One region of the Bradyrhizobium sp. USDA 4541 genome, then DNA from elsewhere that is predicted to be linked to it. Evidence: riboswitches for the same ligand, from Rfam matches in the RefSeq annotation. Region 1 holds a riboswitch; the other holds the start of a gene.
The links. A riboswitch is a leader RNA that binds a small molecule or an ion and turns the genes downstream of it on or off. The one in region 1 is predicted to bind ZMP and ZTP.

Region 1 (7,589 bases):
CTGCTCGACCGGCGGATGCAGCGCCGGCAATTGCAGCACGCTGACGCGCTGTCCCTCGACCAGCTGGGTCACCAGCACATGGCTGCCGTCGGGGAATTCGACCGCATCATGATGCCGATCGGGCACGTCGGGCTCGACTTCGTTGAATACGCCGACGCGATAGTTCAGCGTCTTGGTCCAGATCCAGCGGCTGTCGTAGCGAACGTTCTCGGCGAAAGCGAGCTCGGTGCCCGGCAGCATGCAGACCGCGACAGTGGGGTCATTCTCCGAAGCAAAGCCGCGGGTCGACGTGCCGCGGAACGTCGTCGTGATCAGCGTCTCTCCGACAATGGCGGGGCGCGATGCCACGGCGTGCAGACTATAGTCACACATCGGATGGCTCCTCATTTCGAGGTAGCGACCCGTGCCTCTCCTTGAGGCATTAGGGCCTCTACCAGAGTGGACGATAGCGAACGAGCGTCTGCTCGTTTCTGGGCGATTGTACGACTGGTCCGAGATCGCTCCGATCACAAACACGCGACGCTGCGCGAGAGGTATCGGAGCGCATCGGGCAGGCCGTACGCTACACTATCATGCAAGGAACGATCCGACGTGTTGCTCGTTCCCGGCCGCCGCAAGTATTTGCAATTCAGTATTTGCGATAAAGGCCGATCAGCTTGCCCTGGATGCGGACCCGGTTCGGCGGCAGGATGCGCACTTCATAGGCGGTGTTGGCCGGCTCGAGCGCGATCGATGCGCCGCGGCGGCGGAAGCGCTTCAGGGTCGCTTCCTCCTCGTCGATCAGCGCCACCACGATGTCGCCGGTATTGGCGACGTCGTTGCGCTGGATCAGCGCCATGTCGCCGTCGAGGATGCCGGCATCGACCATCGAGTCGCCGCGTACCTCGAGCGCGTAGTGCTCGCCGGCGCCGAGCATGTCGGGCGGCACGCTGATGGTGTGGCTGCGGGTCTGCAGCGCCTCGATCGGCGTACCGGCGGCGATCCGGCCCATCACGGGGACCGCGACCGGACGGTTGCCGTCGTCCTCGGCAATCGGCGGCGTGCTGGCGCGCCGGCCGAGGGTGCCTTCGATGACGCTGGGCGTGAAGCCGCGGCGACCGTTGCCGCCGCCGGCCGAGAGTTCGGGCAGCTTGATGACCTCGATGGCGCGGGCGCGGTTCGGCAGACGGCGGATGAAGCCGCGCTCCTCCAGCGCAGTGATCAGGCGGTGGATACCGGACTTCGAGCGCAGGTCGAGCGCATCCTTCATCTCGTCGAAGGAGGGCGGTACGCCGGCCTCTTTCAGACGTTCATTGATGAAACGCAGTAGTTCGTACTGTTTGCGCGTGAGCATCTCGAGTATTCCCCCGGTTGATAGCGTCGTTCGATTCCGAGACTCTTCTGGTGGGGCCTGCAGGCCGGGCCTGACCTCAGGAGCATGTGCTCGATGCACCTGCTTCCATGCAGCTTCCCGAATGTAGACACCAGCACTCGAAACAAATCATGAACGGACACTATATGTTCGATATGTGTTCCGCAACCACTTAATTTCCGGTGAACGTGTCGGGCAACGCACAATCGGCGGGGCGCGAAAACCCTATTCGGGCAGTGTCAGGATCTCGCATTCGCTGCCTTCGACGGCCGCCGCCGCGAACGGCGGGCGCACGAGAAGTGCCCGTGCCGCAGCGAGATTCCCGAGCAACGACGAGTCCTGCTGCGTCACCGGCGTTGCGATCAACGTGCCGTCCTCGCGCGCTTCGAGCCGTGCACGCAGATAGTCCTCGCGTTGGTCGTTGGCGGCGAGGTCGCGGCCGAGCAGGGCGCTCGTGCGGCGATGATGAATCACTTTCCGGCCGCTCAGCGCCCGAATCAACGGCACCAGGAACAGGAAGGCGCAGACATAGGACGACACCGGATTGCCGGGCAGGCCGATCACCCTCATCGCGCCGAGCCGGCCATGCATCATCGGCTTGCCGGGCCGCATCGCAATCCGCCAGAACGTCATGTCGACGCCCTCGGCTTCCAGCGACCGCTTGACGAGATCGTGGTCGCCGACCGAGGCGCCGCCTGTCGTGATCAGGACATCGGCACCGGCCTCGCGCGCCCGGCGGATGCCCGCCGTGGTCGCCTCCACCGTGTCGGCGGCAACGCCGAGGTCGACGGTCTCGGCGCCCTCGGCGCGCGCCAGCGCCCGCAGCGCGTAGCCGTTGGAATAGACGATCTGGCCGGGGCCGGGCTGCGAGCCCGGCATCACCAGCTCGTCGCCGGTCGCCAGCACCGCGACCTTCGGGCGGCGGCGCACCGCAAGTCCCGGATAGTTCATGGCGGCCGCCAGCGACAGCGCGCGGTCGGACAGGCGGCTGCCGCCGGCGAGCAGCACCTCGCCCTCACGGAAGTCGACCCCAGCCGGGCGGATGTGCCGCCCGACGCTGGCGGCCTCCGTGATCGTGATGTGGTCGCCGTCGACGGCGGTGTCCTCCTGGATGATCACCGCGTCGGCGCCATTGGGGATCACGCCGCCGGTGAAGATCCGCACCGCCTCGCCGGCGCCGACCGTCCGGTCGAACGGCCGGCCGGCGGCGACTTCGCCGATCACCTTGAGCCGGGCCTTTAGATCAGCCGCATCGGCGGCGCGCACCGCATAGCCGTCCATCGCCGACATCGGCTGCGGCGGCTGGGTGCGGAGCGCCGCGAGGTCGTGCGCAAGCGTGCGGTGGTAGGCGGCATCGAGCGCGACCATCTCCTCCGGCAGCGGTTCGGCGCCGGCGAGGACGGCGGACAGGGCATCGGCAACCGGCATCAGGGCCACGCTCAGAGTTCCTCAATTCCTAATCTTCAAATTCCAAGTGCGGTCAAAGCCCTTGCCACGTCATCCGTCGATGTCACGTGGATAGCATAAAGGCCGCGGGCCCGCGCACCTTCGATATTGGCGGCCAGGTCGTCGAAAAACAGGATCCGCGACGCCGGCACGCCGATGGCTTTTACCACATGATCATAGGCCTCGGCGTCGGGTTTGCGGAAGCCGATGCTCGAGGACAGGAAGACGTTGCGGAAATGGCTGAGCAGCTCGGCATGGGTGACCGAGAAATGCGCGACATGGGCCGGATTGGTGTTGGAGAAGGCGTAGAGCGGCATCCGCTTGGCGGCCGCCGCGAGCAGCGGGGCGATGCCCGGCATCTCGCCGGTGAAGATCGCATTCCAGCCTTCGAGGAACTGGGCGTCCGTGATGTTGATGCCGAGCGTCCGGCGCAGATTCTCGAAGAATGCCGCGTCGTCGATCCGGCCGATCTCATGATGCTTGAAACTGTCGTCGACGACAAAGCGCGTGGCGAGCTCGGCGGGCGCACACCCGGCATGCTGCGCCCAGTGCGCCATCACCTTGTCAAAGTTGATGTCGAGCACGACGCGGCCGATATCGAACAGCAGCACGTCGACGGAGTTGGGAGTGAATTGCGAGGTCATTGCATGAAACCGTGTACGAGAATTGCGGGCAGGCGGCAATGTCCTCGATTTCAGTGACCGGTGTGTGGATTGTACGTGGCGTTGCATCCATCGCGAGACTGTTCCCGCGCACACCACCGTCGTCCCGGCGAAGGCCGGGACCCATAACCACCGCATTTGATCAGGAACGGGATCGTGGCCCCAGCGTCGCGCAACAATTGAGATTTGGGGTAAGGGGTCCCGGCCTTCGCCGGGACGACGGCGGGTGTCGTCGCTTGTGCGTCAAACATCCGCATTCTCGCGACATGATCTGTCCGAGCCTTGCTCTTCGTTTCACCCTATATTTTTGCTACGGGGCTTGGCTTGCCGCGTCGGGCAACTCAGTGGCACGCGCGCGCGCTTTCAGGGTACCAAGCGACTTGATACCTGCCGGCGGCTTGGTGCCCGCCGGCGTCGCTCTCACAGCCTGGACAGCGCCAAGCCGAGGTAACCGATCAGCGCACCGGTGCTGAGAATGATGACGACGAGCGCCTGTTCCGAGCGTGCTTGCAAGGTTTTCCGGGTCACGGCGTTGGACGCTCCGTCTTCGAGATCATGCGGTCCAACGAACAGCAACGATTTCCGTTCCGGTCCTTCCCCCGGGAACCTTCACGACCTGCCGAGTGACGCGACGGGCGCGGAACAGGAACGCAGGTCGGCCGCCTACGAGGGCGGCGCGATCCCCGGAACGGGGAAAGCGCGGCACATCTCGACGCTGATCGACCTCAGTCGCTTGACGACCGCTGCATCTCCCTTCGACCGGAGGGACTCCGCAATGAGTTCGGCGATCAGGCGCATTTCGGGCTCGCCCATGCCGCGCGTGGTCGCCGCCGGCGTCCCGAGGCGAATGCCGCTCGGCTTGAGCGGCGGATGCGGATCGTCGGGAATGATCTGCTTGTTTGCGGTGATCCCAACGGCGTCGAGGATGTTCTCGGCCGCGCTGCCGTCCACGCCGACGCTGGCCACGGTATCCACGACCATCATGTGATTGTCGGTTCCGCCGGTGATCAACGTCATGCCGCGTTCCATCAACGCTTCGGCCAGGACCTTCGCGTTGCGCATGACCAGCCTTGCATAGGCATGAAAATCGGACGTCGAAGCCTTCTTCAGCGTGACCGCGGTTCCGGCCACAACGTTCATGTGCGGACCTCCCTGCAATCCCGGGAACACCGACGCGTCTATCTTGCCGGCGAACTCCCGGCGACAAAGAACGATGCCGCCACGCGGCCCGCGAAGCGTCTTGTGCGATGTCGTCGTCATCACGTCGAAACCCGCATCGAGCGGATTGCGCAAGGCGTTGCCGGCGATCAGGCCGCCGTAATGGCTGACGTCGGCCATGGTCAGTGCACCCACTTCATCGGCGATGCTCTTGAAGGACGCATAATCCAGATCGCGCGGATAAGAGCTGTAGCCGCACAGCACCAGCTTCGGGCGGACGTGCCGGGCCATGGCGCGGAGCTCATCGAAATCGATGGCGCCGCCGTTTGACGGCTGCGTCTTGTAGCGGGCGAAGTTGAAGAGCCGCCCCATGTGCGACACCGGCGCGCCATGAGTGAGATGGCCGCCGTGTGAAAGGTCCATCGCCAAGATCGTATCGCCGGGCTGCAGCAGGCCGAGATACACGGCCTGGTTCATTGGCGACCCGGACAGAGGCTGAACGTTGGCATGTTCGGCGCGGAACAGCGCGCAAGCGCGCTGGCGGGCAAGGTTCTCTATCTGGTCGGTGAATTCCTGGCCGCCGTAATAGCGACGTCCCGGATAGCCCTCGGAATACTTGTTGGTGAACACCGATCCGAGCAGCTCGAGCACCTCGGGATAGGTGTAGTTCTCCGACGGAATCAGCTCGACGCCGTCTTGCTGGCGGCGCTCTTCGCCCTCGAGCGCAAGGGCAACTTCCGAATCGTTGAGATGGAGTTCATTGCGGAATGACGGCATGGTCCGGGCTCCCTAAGACGCTGGATCATCAGCTGAACGGGTTGCCCAGGCGAACGGCGTTGAAACCCTTCGCGCTTCACCGTGGTCAATTCCACGTAAGCTCGCCAGTCGCGCGAGGGACGAATGAGCCTGCGAGGCTCATCGCGAGCAGAAGGCTATCCAATCCCCGGCGGGCTCGCAAGGGTTGGTTGCTGGCGCCGCCGCGGGCCCAGCGTTGGGCGAGATCGAACATCTGGCGACAGCCACGGCAATGGCGACCAAACCGAGGGACGTCCGGCTTACCCAATGAACCGATGTCCCGATGATCAATGCCGTCTTCGGCTGAGGGCCAATAAGGTGCATGACCATCCGTCACTTGCGGGCCGTCAGGCTTGCGGGGTGGCTGACCGTGTGGCTGTGGCACCCGCGAATCTATTCCTTGACGAAGATATGAGACTTTATCTTCCACTGCCCGTCGGGTTGGCGTTCAAGCAGTCTCACGGTGCTGCCAGAAATTGGCGCCGCCTTCTCATTTATTACTAGCGTGGCCGTGAAATGCGAGGTGGTGTAGGCGTATTTTCCCATGGGCAACACATCGAGCAGCTCAACCTTGTGATCTCTGACGCTTCTTCCCCGCTCGGCAAAGAAATTACGGATTGCCAAAGGGCCGGTGACTGGCTGCGCACCAGGCGGCATCAATCTGGCGTCAGCGGCATACAACGGTAACAGGGCATCGAAGTCTGCGTTGTTGATGGCGGCATCCCATTTGGCAGCCGCCGAGGAAAGTTCGTCGGCAGGTGGGGCTGCCCCTGCGGGACTGACGCAAGTACAAGTAAAGATCAACAACAGGGTGCAAGAAAGAAGAGAAGGGCGGCTCATCTTTGCCTCCTTTAGCTGAGATGCTTAGCGCGGGAGCGCATTCGCAAACGCTATAGCCGAGGCAAGCAGAACCACTAGTCCAGAAAGTGGACTGGATATCCTCAACTGGCTGAGACTCGATCTGCGGCCGCCGGCGCCTCATCGGCATATTTGCTGCGTGGGAACCAAGTCCGCATGCTGTTCACAAGATGCCTGGGACCGTCGATCTCGATTTTGCCGAGCTCACACGCCCGTAGCAGCGGCATCTCGTCTACGAAAATCTGCACGAGCGTCAGCAGACTCGCATAGAGGCTGATATCGACCTTGAAGCCGGGGTCATCCCAGCAAAGATCGGCTTCCTCCTTCTTCACAACAAACCACCAGCGCTTTGGCCGAGCGTCCGCAATCTCGATGTACAGAACGAAGTCGCATGGAATGTGCCTTAGATCGAACGAACGGCGCATATTCCACATGAGCCGGCCCGCGTGAAGTTCGTTGGGTGTGAGCTGGCTGCGAGCCCATTTGTGGCCCCAATAGCCCATTGCATCGATAATTGGCCTGGCTTCCCTGGCTGCCTGGGTTGGATGGTACTCCCAATGCCCGTTATCGCCTGATCTGCGTGAGATTAGCCCGGCTTCTTCTAGCGTTTGCAGGCGCTTGGAGAGGAGGGTCGGCGACATCTGCGGGATGCCGCGGCGAAGCTGGTTGAAGTGGTGGGACCCCAGCAACAGTTCGCGGAGCAGGAGCGGGGTCCACCGCTCCGTGAGAATTTCCGCAGCTTTGGCTACGGGGCAAAATGATCCATAGCCTTTCATGACGAGAACTTTAGCATCACGAGGGCCACCAAGGTAGTCCAGGTTCTGAACTATGTCCCAGACGAGCCAGCATCGAGGCTGTCCTGGAGGTCTGTTACGCGATTTTCTCGAGACTCGGCCATTCGACGATGCCGGCTCGATGTTCGGTTTGCCCGGAGGCAGATGCGGCTCGATTTGCCAGTACGCGGCCTGGCTGGTGCCACCGTGGGCTCAGCGTTCGCCGAGATCGATCTGCGTGAGGATGCCTTGCCGCAGCGCGAGGCGGACCAACTCGATATCGGTGCCGACGCCGAGCTTGTCCTTGATTAGGGAATGCAGGTTCGCGACCGTCTTGGGGCTGAGGTGCAGTGCCTCGGCGATCTCCTCGGTGGTGTTTTCCGCGAGCAGCATCCGCAGCACCTCGAATTCCCGCGCGGTCAGGAGGTCGGCCGCCTTGGTCTCGCCGGCAAGGTGGCTGAGCGCGAGCTCGTGGTCGATATCCGGGCTGATCGCGATCTTGCCCGACAGCGCATCCATCACGGCGTGCACCAGCGTCTCCGGCGG
Region 2 (7,589 bases), 410 kb from region 1:
GTTCATCTGCTTGCTGCGTTTCACGGCGGCACATCCGTCTGGATCGAATGCGTTCGGCGCATCGACGAAGCAAATACCGGGCAGCACGACCTCGTCGATGATGACGTCATTGATGCGCTGCCGTTCAGCCGCCGGCTTGTCATAATTGCCGCAACATTGCGCGACGACAAGGTCGCGTGCGGGAACACGTAGAGGCGCTGACGGCCGTCCGAGGCGGATGACTTCGGGATGCCCCTCAGGCCGCGCCTATGCCGGCCCCTGCTCCGTCGGCCGCATGCGGATCAGCGCGTCGAGCACGAGGACAAGAACCGGGCGCTGCTCGTCGTTGACCAGCTCCGTCTTGAAGATCACGACAGCGTCGCGCCGCTCCGGCCTGATGGTGATCTTCTGGATCTGGGATTGGCCGGTGAGCGTGGCGCCGGGCCGAACCGGGCTCCGCAGGCGGATTTCGAAGCTCCGCCCGACGATCCCCGCCACCTTGGTCCAGATCGCCTCCACGACGAGCCGCTGATAGATCGCAATGGTGTTGAAGCCGCTTGCGATCAGTCCGCCGAACGGGCCTGCCGCAGCCGCGACGGGATCGGCATGGATTGGCACCGGATCATATTTGCCAGCGAACTCCAGGATCTCGGCCTCGCCAATCGTGTAGCTGCCAAGCCTGAACGTCTGGCCCTCGGCGAGATCTTCCGCATACAGCATCGCGCGCCTCCATCTGTCGCGCGACGATAGACGAATGATGCGGGCTTTCCATTACCCCGGACGTCATGAACTTCGCGCGTGATGCGCGAGCGACACCCACCGCTCGCATATCGCCGCAGGTATCCCGCGCTATTGCAGCCGCGCCGCCCTCGCCTTTGCCGCCTTCAGCGTGTTCTCCATCAGGCAGGCGATCGTCATCGGGCCGACGCCGCGCGGCACCGGCGTGATGGCGCCGGCGACCTGCACCGCCTCGTCGAACGAGACGTCGCCGCACACCGCATAGCCGCCGTCCGGCCTCTCGACGCGCGTTGTGCCGACGTCGATGACGATGGCCTGGGGCTTGATCCAGTCGCCGCGCACGAGGCCGGCCTTGCCCACCGCACTCACCAGGATGTCGGCCTCGCGGCAGATCCTGCTGATGCCGCGGGTGTGGATATGGGTCTGCGTCACGGTCGCGTGCTCCTGCAGCAGCAACGCGGCCATCGGCTTGCCGACGATGTTGGAGCTGCCGATCACCACGGCATGGGCGCCGGTGAGGTCTGATCGGACCGACTTGATCAGCCGGAGACAGCCGAGCGGCGTGCACGGCACCAGCGCGTCATCGCCGTGAAACAGCCGGCCGGCGTTCAGGGCGTGCAGGCCGTCGACATCCTTGGCGGGATCGACCGCCGCCATCACGCGCAAGGCGTCGATATGCGCCGGCAACGGCAGCTGCACCAGGATGCCGTCGATATCGTCGCGCGCATTGAGCGCCTCTACTCCGGCAAGCAGATCGGACTCGCTGGCATCATCCGGCAGGCGTGCGACCTCGCCGCGCAGGCCGAGCCGCTCGGCCATCCTGACCTTGCTCTGCACATAGATCTGGCTCGCCGGGTCGCAGCCGACCAGCACGACCGCAAGCCCCGGCGCGCGGGGCAGCCGGTCGAGTTCGCCAGCAATCTTGTCGATGACAATTTGGGCATGTGCATGCCCATCGAGAATGTTCGCCGTCATGGCACCTCCGTTTCGAAGCGGTGCCCAGGCGCGCGGCGTTCAGTCTCTGCGCTCCCCGATGGTGGTCCATCCAAGCGCCAGTCGCGCAGATGGCGTGGTCATAGCCGCCCCGCCGGGCAAAGGCAATTCACGCTCTCCCGCGGGTCGAACGGCGACGAATTGCCCTCACTTTTGCCGGTGGATCGGTGCCGGGCGGGTCACCTCTGGGGGTAGGATTCGGGCAAGACTTGCGTTAAGTCTCGGCGCTTGCCGGGCTTTTCCGATCCCCGGCGCCATCCTTCCGGTCATCACGCCATTTCGGACATTTTCGACATGAGACATATCATCCTCGCGCTGGCGCTCTTCTGCCCGGCTGCCGCGCTTGCCCAAGGCACCACGCCGGCCCCCGCCGACGCAGACAAGCCGGCGGCGGCGACCTCGCAGCCGATGGTCGGCGACAAGCCGCTGGTCCAGGTCGGCAAGAAGTCGGCCGCCAAGAAGGGCGAGAAGCCTGCCGCGCCCGGCAAGCCTCAATCGGTCGCTCAGAAGCTTCAGGCCTGTCAGGACATCGACGACGCCACCAAGGAGCGACTGATCTGCTACGACGAGATTTTCAAGCCGCAGCCGAAGCCGAAGGCTGCCCCGGCCAAGGGCGTCAACGATTGCCGCTTCGTGAAGGAAGAGGACGAGCGGCTGACCTGCTACAACGGCTTCGCGGACAAGATTCCGCGCCTGCCGCGCTAAAGGTAGCGAGCGCCGCTCGGACGCCGTCCCGGATCCGGCCACCCGCCTGATCGCGGACATGAAAAAGCCGCCGCAAGTGTTTGCGGCGGCGGATTGATTGCCGGCTGCGGCAGCCCTTTCTTACCAGGTGCCGAAGCCGCCGAAGAAGCCCATGCGCTGCTGCTGCTGCTGCGCGACGCGGTAGGGCTGATACATGCCGGGCTGTGCCAGCCGCATCGGCTGCTGGGGATGGGCATGGTAGCGCGCGACCTTGCGCTTCTTCGGCGCCTGAGGCTGGGCCTGCGCCGGTTGTTCAGCCGATTTTGCCTCAGCCGCGACCTTCTGCGCATCAGCCTTCTCCGGCGGAATGAACTGGGCGAACGTATTGCGGACGCGGGCTTGCGCCGACGCATCGCCCGTAGCCGACGGGATAGCCGCGGCGACCGCGTTGACCTGCGCCGGAACAATGGTCGGCAAATTGGTGTCGTACACCACCCGCTCGGGCAATTTCTGGGTCGACTTGATGCGCACCATGGTCTTGTCGACGCCCGGCGACGACAGTCCCTGGTTCTGGCCGGCGACCACGGCCTCCTGCGGCACGATGGCATTGACGACGAAGAGCAGCGCGAGCAGCACTCCACCAACGAACAGGAAATAACGCGCCACAGGCATTTTGGTAGCTCCCCCCGCGCAGCAGGGCGCGGTTCATCTCGGCGCGACGACATCAGTCATCGCGCGGGCGATTTCATCGTCTGCGCATGATCACCCGGACGCTGTCCGCGCTCCCGGGTCGTTCGCTAACGGCTGGTTTATTAGTTAGTTCCTGTCCGGCCGTTACGGTTCACCCGACAAGTCAATTCGCGGTCACTTTTTCGAGATGCCGGGAATTAGAGGCGGCTCGCCGTCACGACCGAACATTTCGCCTTGTTTGCGTTCACGTTGACGAACCCGACCAACATTTGCGAGTAAGTCTTGCGGCTCTTCATGGCGATGGTGTCGGAGATCAGCCGCTTGCGCTCGGTCAGCGGCCGACCGTCCCGGCGGATGAAGGCGCAGGCGATCTCGATATCCTTGACGGCGAAATCATTGGCATTGCGCAGCGTCAGGGTGACCAGCGCCTTCGAACCCAGCCCGCCGCGCCGCCACGATTGCGAGGCGATCCGCAGCTTATCCAGCGGCGACCTTTCAGCGCCGGGCCCGGACGGCTTGGCCTCCTCTGCCCCCTGTGGAGCGATGGCCACACCGACGGTGGTCGGCTCGTCCGTCGGTGCGGCAAGCGCATCCCTCGCGGTCTGATTTGTGATTTGGGCTGGTTGCTCGCCGGTCGGGGCATTCTGCGCGGTGCGGATCATGGACGACACCGGCCAGACGTCCTGGTCCCCGGCGTCGCTCGGCTCGGGGAGCATGAACCATGCGGCGATCCCGGCGAGCGCAATCAGCGGCAGCAGCAGGCTGGCGTAGAAGCCCCCTTCACCGAGACGTCCGGCGGCCAACCTCCGAAACGACGCCAAGCCGATCCGCATCGTCGTGCCCTCACCCTGGCAGCCTGATCGGGCCGCCCCCACACAGAGAGGAAGCCGCACCGCGCGGCTTCCGGGACGGCCGCAGGTCGAGCGGCCACGCAAAAACAATCGCTGACGGCCGCAATGGTTTCATTCCTGACGACAATCTTGGGCAGGCATAACGAGGGATGGTATCCCAGCGAACCGCTCGCTAGATTTGCGCCGCCCGAGAGCGAGTGCCGCGCACCGAACAGCGGCACGACAACAACAAGGAGATCGCAATGCCTGTCGTCACCTGGGACCACGTCCACCTGCGCAGTCCCGATCCCGAGGCCACCGCGACCTGGCTGCGCGACATTCTCGGCGGCGAGATCATCCGCGGCCCCGGCCGCATCGACGTCCAGCTCGGCGGCGCCAGGGTGTTCATTGCGGAGGTGACCCAGGGCGACGGCGTCAACGCCGCGCCGGTGACGCCCTATCAGGGGCTCGATCATTTCGGGCTCACGGTGAAGGACATCGACGCGGTCGCGGCCGAGATCAAGGCCAAGGGCGTCGAATTCTCCAAGGAGCCAACCACGATCCGTCCGGGCGTGCGGATCTGCTTCATCCGCGGCCCGCAGGGCATCTCGATCGAACTGCTCGAGCGCGACCCGAAATACGTCTGAGCTACGCGTGCGGCGCTAAGTCATGCTGCCGGGCATGAAGCAGCGGATCGTCACGCCCATGTAGCTCGGAATCGGCCAGACCATGGCGCGACCGACCCGGTTGGGCTCGGTGACCACGGCCTCGTCGGGGACATCGATCCACGCCCCGTCGAGGCGCACACGATAGTGCCCGTCCTTGGATTCCCAGTCGACATCGCTGACCGCTGTGCCGTCGGCATCCGAACAGCACGGCCCTTTGCCGCTGCGCAGGCCGTCGAACCATTCCTTCAGCGGCGAATTGGCGTAGCGGCCGTCGGGATCGCGCGCCTGCGCGATTCGCACGGCCGCAACCAACACCAGCGTTATCAGCACGAGGGATGCGATCATGTGGCTCGCATAACGGGCCGAAGTTCCATTGAGCCTGCGAGGGCGTGCCCAATGGCCGCCGGATTCAATCCAGTCAGACATGTGTTTGCTCCAGCACTCACCGGCCAGTGCAACCAGAGCTATGCATTTCGCGGGCCACTTTGATTCGCGCGTACGGTCCGCTGTCATTGCGCCGTCACACTGCCTGGCAGGAACCGAGGGTCACCCGAACGCGGGACACCCGGGAATCAACCTGCCGCATTGCACGAGGTTGCTCGCTTTGGCATAAAAAACCAACTGGCTTGCCGTGGGCGTGGCGGCCAGCAATCGGGACGTCATGAAGAACGGACTTTACTCAATTCACGTCACCCTGCTGGACGGTCGCGTCGGCAAGGGCAGCGGCGTCATTCTCTTCCGCGACGGCCAGATACTGGGCGGCGACGCCTATCTTTACTACACCGGCAGCTACACGGTGAAGGGCGATGCCTTCAAGGGCGAAATCCTTGTGCAACGCCACACGACGCCGCGCGACACCGACAACCCGCTGTTCGGCGGGCCCGCGCCCGTCGGCATCGGCGTCTCCGGCACCTTCACCGACACCCGCGGCACCATGAGCGGGACCGCGCTGGTCGGCAAGGCGAGCCTGATCTTCGGCGCCACGCTGCACAAGCTCGCGGATATCAATTAGCGGTTTGAAACCATTAGACCCGTCATCCCCGCGCAAAGGCTTCGCCTTTGTCGCTGGAGGCGCGAGCACAGCGAGCCTCGAAGGATCGACGGCCACGAGCCGGGCCGTGCATCCTTCGAGACGCGGCTTCGCCGCTCCTCAGGATGACGGATCGAAAGCAAACGCGTGGTTGGCCACTACGCTTCGCGCTATTCCGCGGCCTGCTCCAGCGGCGCGACGCGCGGCAGGATCATCTGGATGCGTGTGCCGTTGCCCGGTGCGGAATCCAGCGAGAGCCGGCCGCCGAGCCGCGTGGTGACGATGCTGTAGACGATGTGCAGGCCGAGCCCGGTGCCGCCCTGATCGCGCCGCGTCGTGAAGAACGGATCGAAGGCACGGCGGCGCACGTCGAGGCTCATGCCGCAGCCATTGTCGGCGAAGATCACCTCGACATTGTCGCCGCCGGCGGCGTGGACCTGGATCTCGACCTCGCCGGCCTTGCCGTCGGGGAACGCATGCGCGACCGCGTTGAGGAACAGATTGGTCAGCACCTGGCCATACGGTCCCGGATAGGAATTCATGATCAGGTTCGGCTCACAATCGACATTGAGCGTCAGATTGTGCTTGCGCAGGCCGGGCCTCAGACTCATCACCACCTGCTCGGTGAGATCGCCGAGGTCGAAGGTGCGCTGGTCCGAATAGTTGCGGTCGGCGGCGACCTGCTTGAACGACTGGATCAGCTCCGCGGCGCGGTTGAGATTGGCGACGAGTTGCGAGGAGGCATCGCGCGCCGTGTTCAGGAAATCGTTGAGGCTGGAGCGGCGCAGGTCGCCGCGCTCGACCTGGGTGGCGAAATTCGCGGTCTTGCGCTCCAGCGCGGACGCCACCGTCAGGCTGATGCCGACGGGATTGTTGACCTCATGGGCGACGCCGGCCACCAGGCGGCCGAGCGCGGCGAGCTTTTCGGCCTCGATCAGCGAATTCTGGGTTTCCCGCAGATTGCGCAACGCGGCCTCCGCGGAATCCCTCGCCTTGCGCATCTCCTGCTCGGAGCGCTTGCGCTCGCCGATGTCGAGCGCGACCGTGACGATGTTCTCGATCTCGCCTTGCGCATCGAGGATCGGCAGCTTGTTGACCAGCCATTGCCGCATGTTGCCGGCGACGTCCTTGTACTCCTCTTCATAGAAGCCGAGCTCGCGGCGCGCCGACAGGACGCGCTTGTCGTTCTCATCGGTCTTCGCCGCGCCATAGCGCGACATCAGCTCGCCGGTGGTCTGGCCGATCGCGTCCTGCGGCTCGATGCCGAAGATTCCCGCCATGTAGCGGTTCATCAGCACGTAGCGCAGGTCGCGGTCCTTGACGTTGATGACGGCGGGCACGGTATCGATGACCATCTGCAACAGCCGACGGCCTTCGGCGATCGCGTCTTCGGCGCGCTTCTGGTCGGTGATGTCGCGCACCGTGCCCTCGTAGCGGATCACTTCGCCCTCGTCGTTGCGGACGACGGTCGCCGAATCGGACAGCCACAGCACGGTGCCGTCGCTCGCGCGCACCTGGTACTCGTAGTCGCGCACCGTGCCGTCGCGCTGCATTAGCTGCTGGTACTGCTCGCGCGCCGCCGGATCCACGTAGACGGTGGTGGCGATGTCGTCGATGCCCTTGATCAGGTCCTGCGGCGCGGCATAGCCCATCATCCGCGCCAGCGCCGGATTGGCGTTGAGCAGCGCGCCGCCCGGCGTCGTGACGTAGATGCCCTCGACCGACGCCTCGAACAGCTTGTGGTAGCTCTCCTCGGCGAGCCGCTGCTCGGCGAGCGCGCGCAGCGCAGCCTCGCGCGCGCTGTCGGCGTCGACCAGGGTCTGGCGGAACACTTCGGCGGCGCGTGCGATGTCGCCGATCTCGTTGTCGAGGTCGGCGCCGGGAATGAACGCGCTCTTCTCGCCGCCGGCGACCTTGCGGATCGAGCCCGCGATCCTGGCGAGCGGGCGGACGGTGCGGCGAACCACCAACACCGAC

Region 2: linked by a shared signal. The riboswitch ahead of J2R80_RS25620 (bifunctional 5,10-methylenetetrahydrofolate dehydrogenase/5,10-methenyltetrahydrofolate cyclohydrolase) and the one ahead of glyA (serine hydroxymethyltransferase) in region 1 are both predicted to bind ZMP and ZTP.

The regions. Positions count from the first base shown of each region.
Region 1 is NZ_JALJZF010000001.1:5,816,463-5,824,051, forward strand. Features, by position in the region: gene J2R80_RS27645 (hypothetical protein) at 1-372, opposite strand, end outside; gene lexA (transcriptional repressor LexA) at 629-1,333, opposite strand; gene glp (gephyrin-like molybdotransferase Glp) at 1,577-2,788, opposite strand; gene J2R80_RS27660 (HAD family phosphatase) at 2,815-3,441, opposite strand; gene J2R80_RS27665 (hypothetical protein) at 3,880-4,035, opposite strand; gene glyA (serine hydroxymethyltransferase) at 4,123-5,394, opposite strand; ZMP/ZTP riboswitch at 5,431-5,516, opposite strand; gene J2R80_RS27675 (DUF4440 domain-containing protein) at 5,806-6,252, opposite strand; gene J2R80_RS27680 (helix-turn-helix domain-containing protein) at 6,354-7,046, opposite strand; gene J2R80_RS27685 (response regulator transcription factor) at 7,257-7,589, opposite strand, start outside.
Region 2 is NZ_JALJZF010000001.1:5,410,594-5,418,182, reverse strand. Features, by position in the region: gene J2R80_RS25630 (hypothetical protein) at 1-192, shown strand, start outside; gene J2R80_RS25625 (MaoC/PaaZ C-terminal domain-containing protein) at 247-699, opposite strand; gene J2R80_RS25620 (bifunctional 5,10-methylenetetrahydrofolate dehydrogenase/5,10-methenyltetrahydrofolate cyclohydrolase) at 829-1,692, opposite strand; ZMP/ZTP riboswitch at 1,708-1,787, opposite strand; gene J2R80_RS25615 (hypothetical protein) at 2,005-2,415, shown strand; gene J2R80_RS25610 (hypothetical protein) at 2,536-3,066, opposite strand; gene J2R80_RS25605 (hypothetical protein) at 3,282-3,917, opposite strand; gene J2R80_RS25600 (VOC family protein) at 4,178-4,561, shown strand; gene J2R80_RS25595 (hypothetical protein) at 4,577-5,008, opposite strand; gene J2R80_RS25590 (GrlR family regulatory protein) at 5,244-5,594, shown strand; gene J2R80_RS25585 (PAS domain S-box protein) at 5,783-7,589, opposite strand, start outside.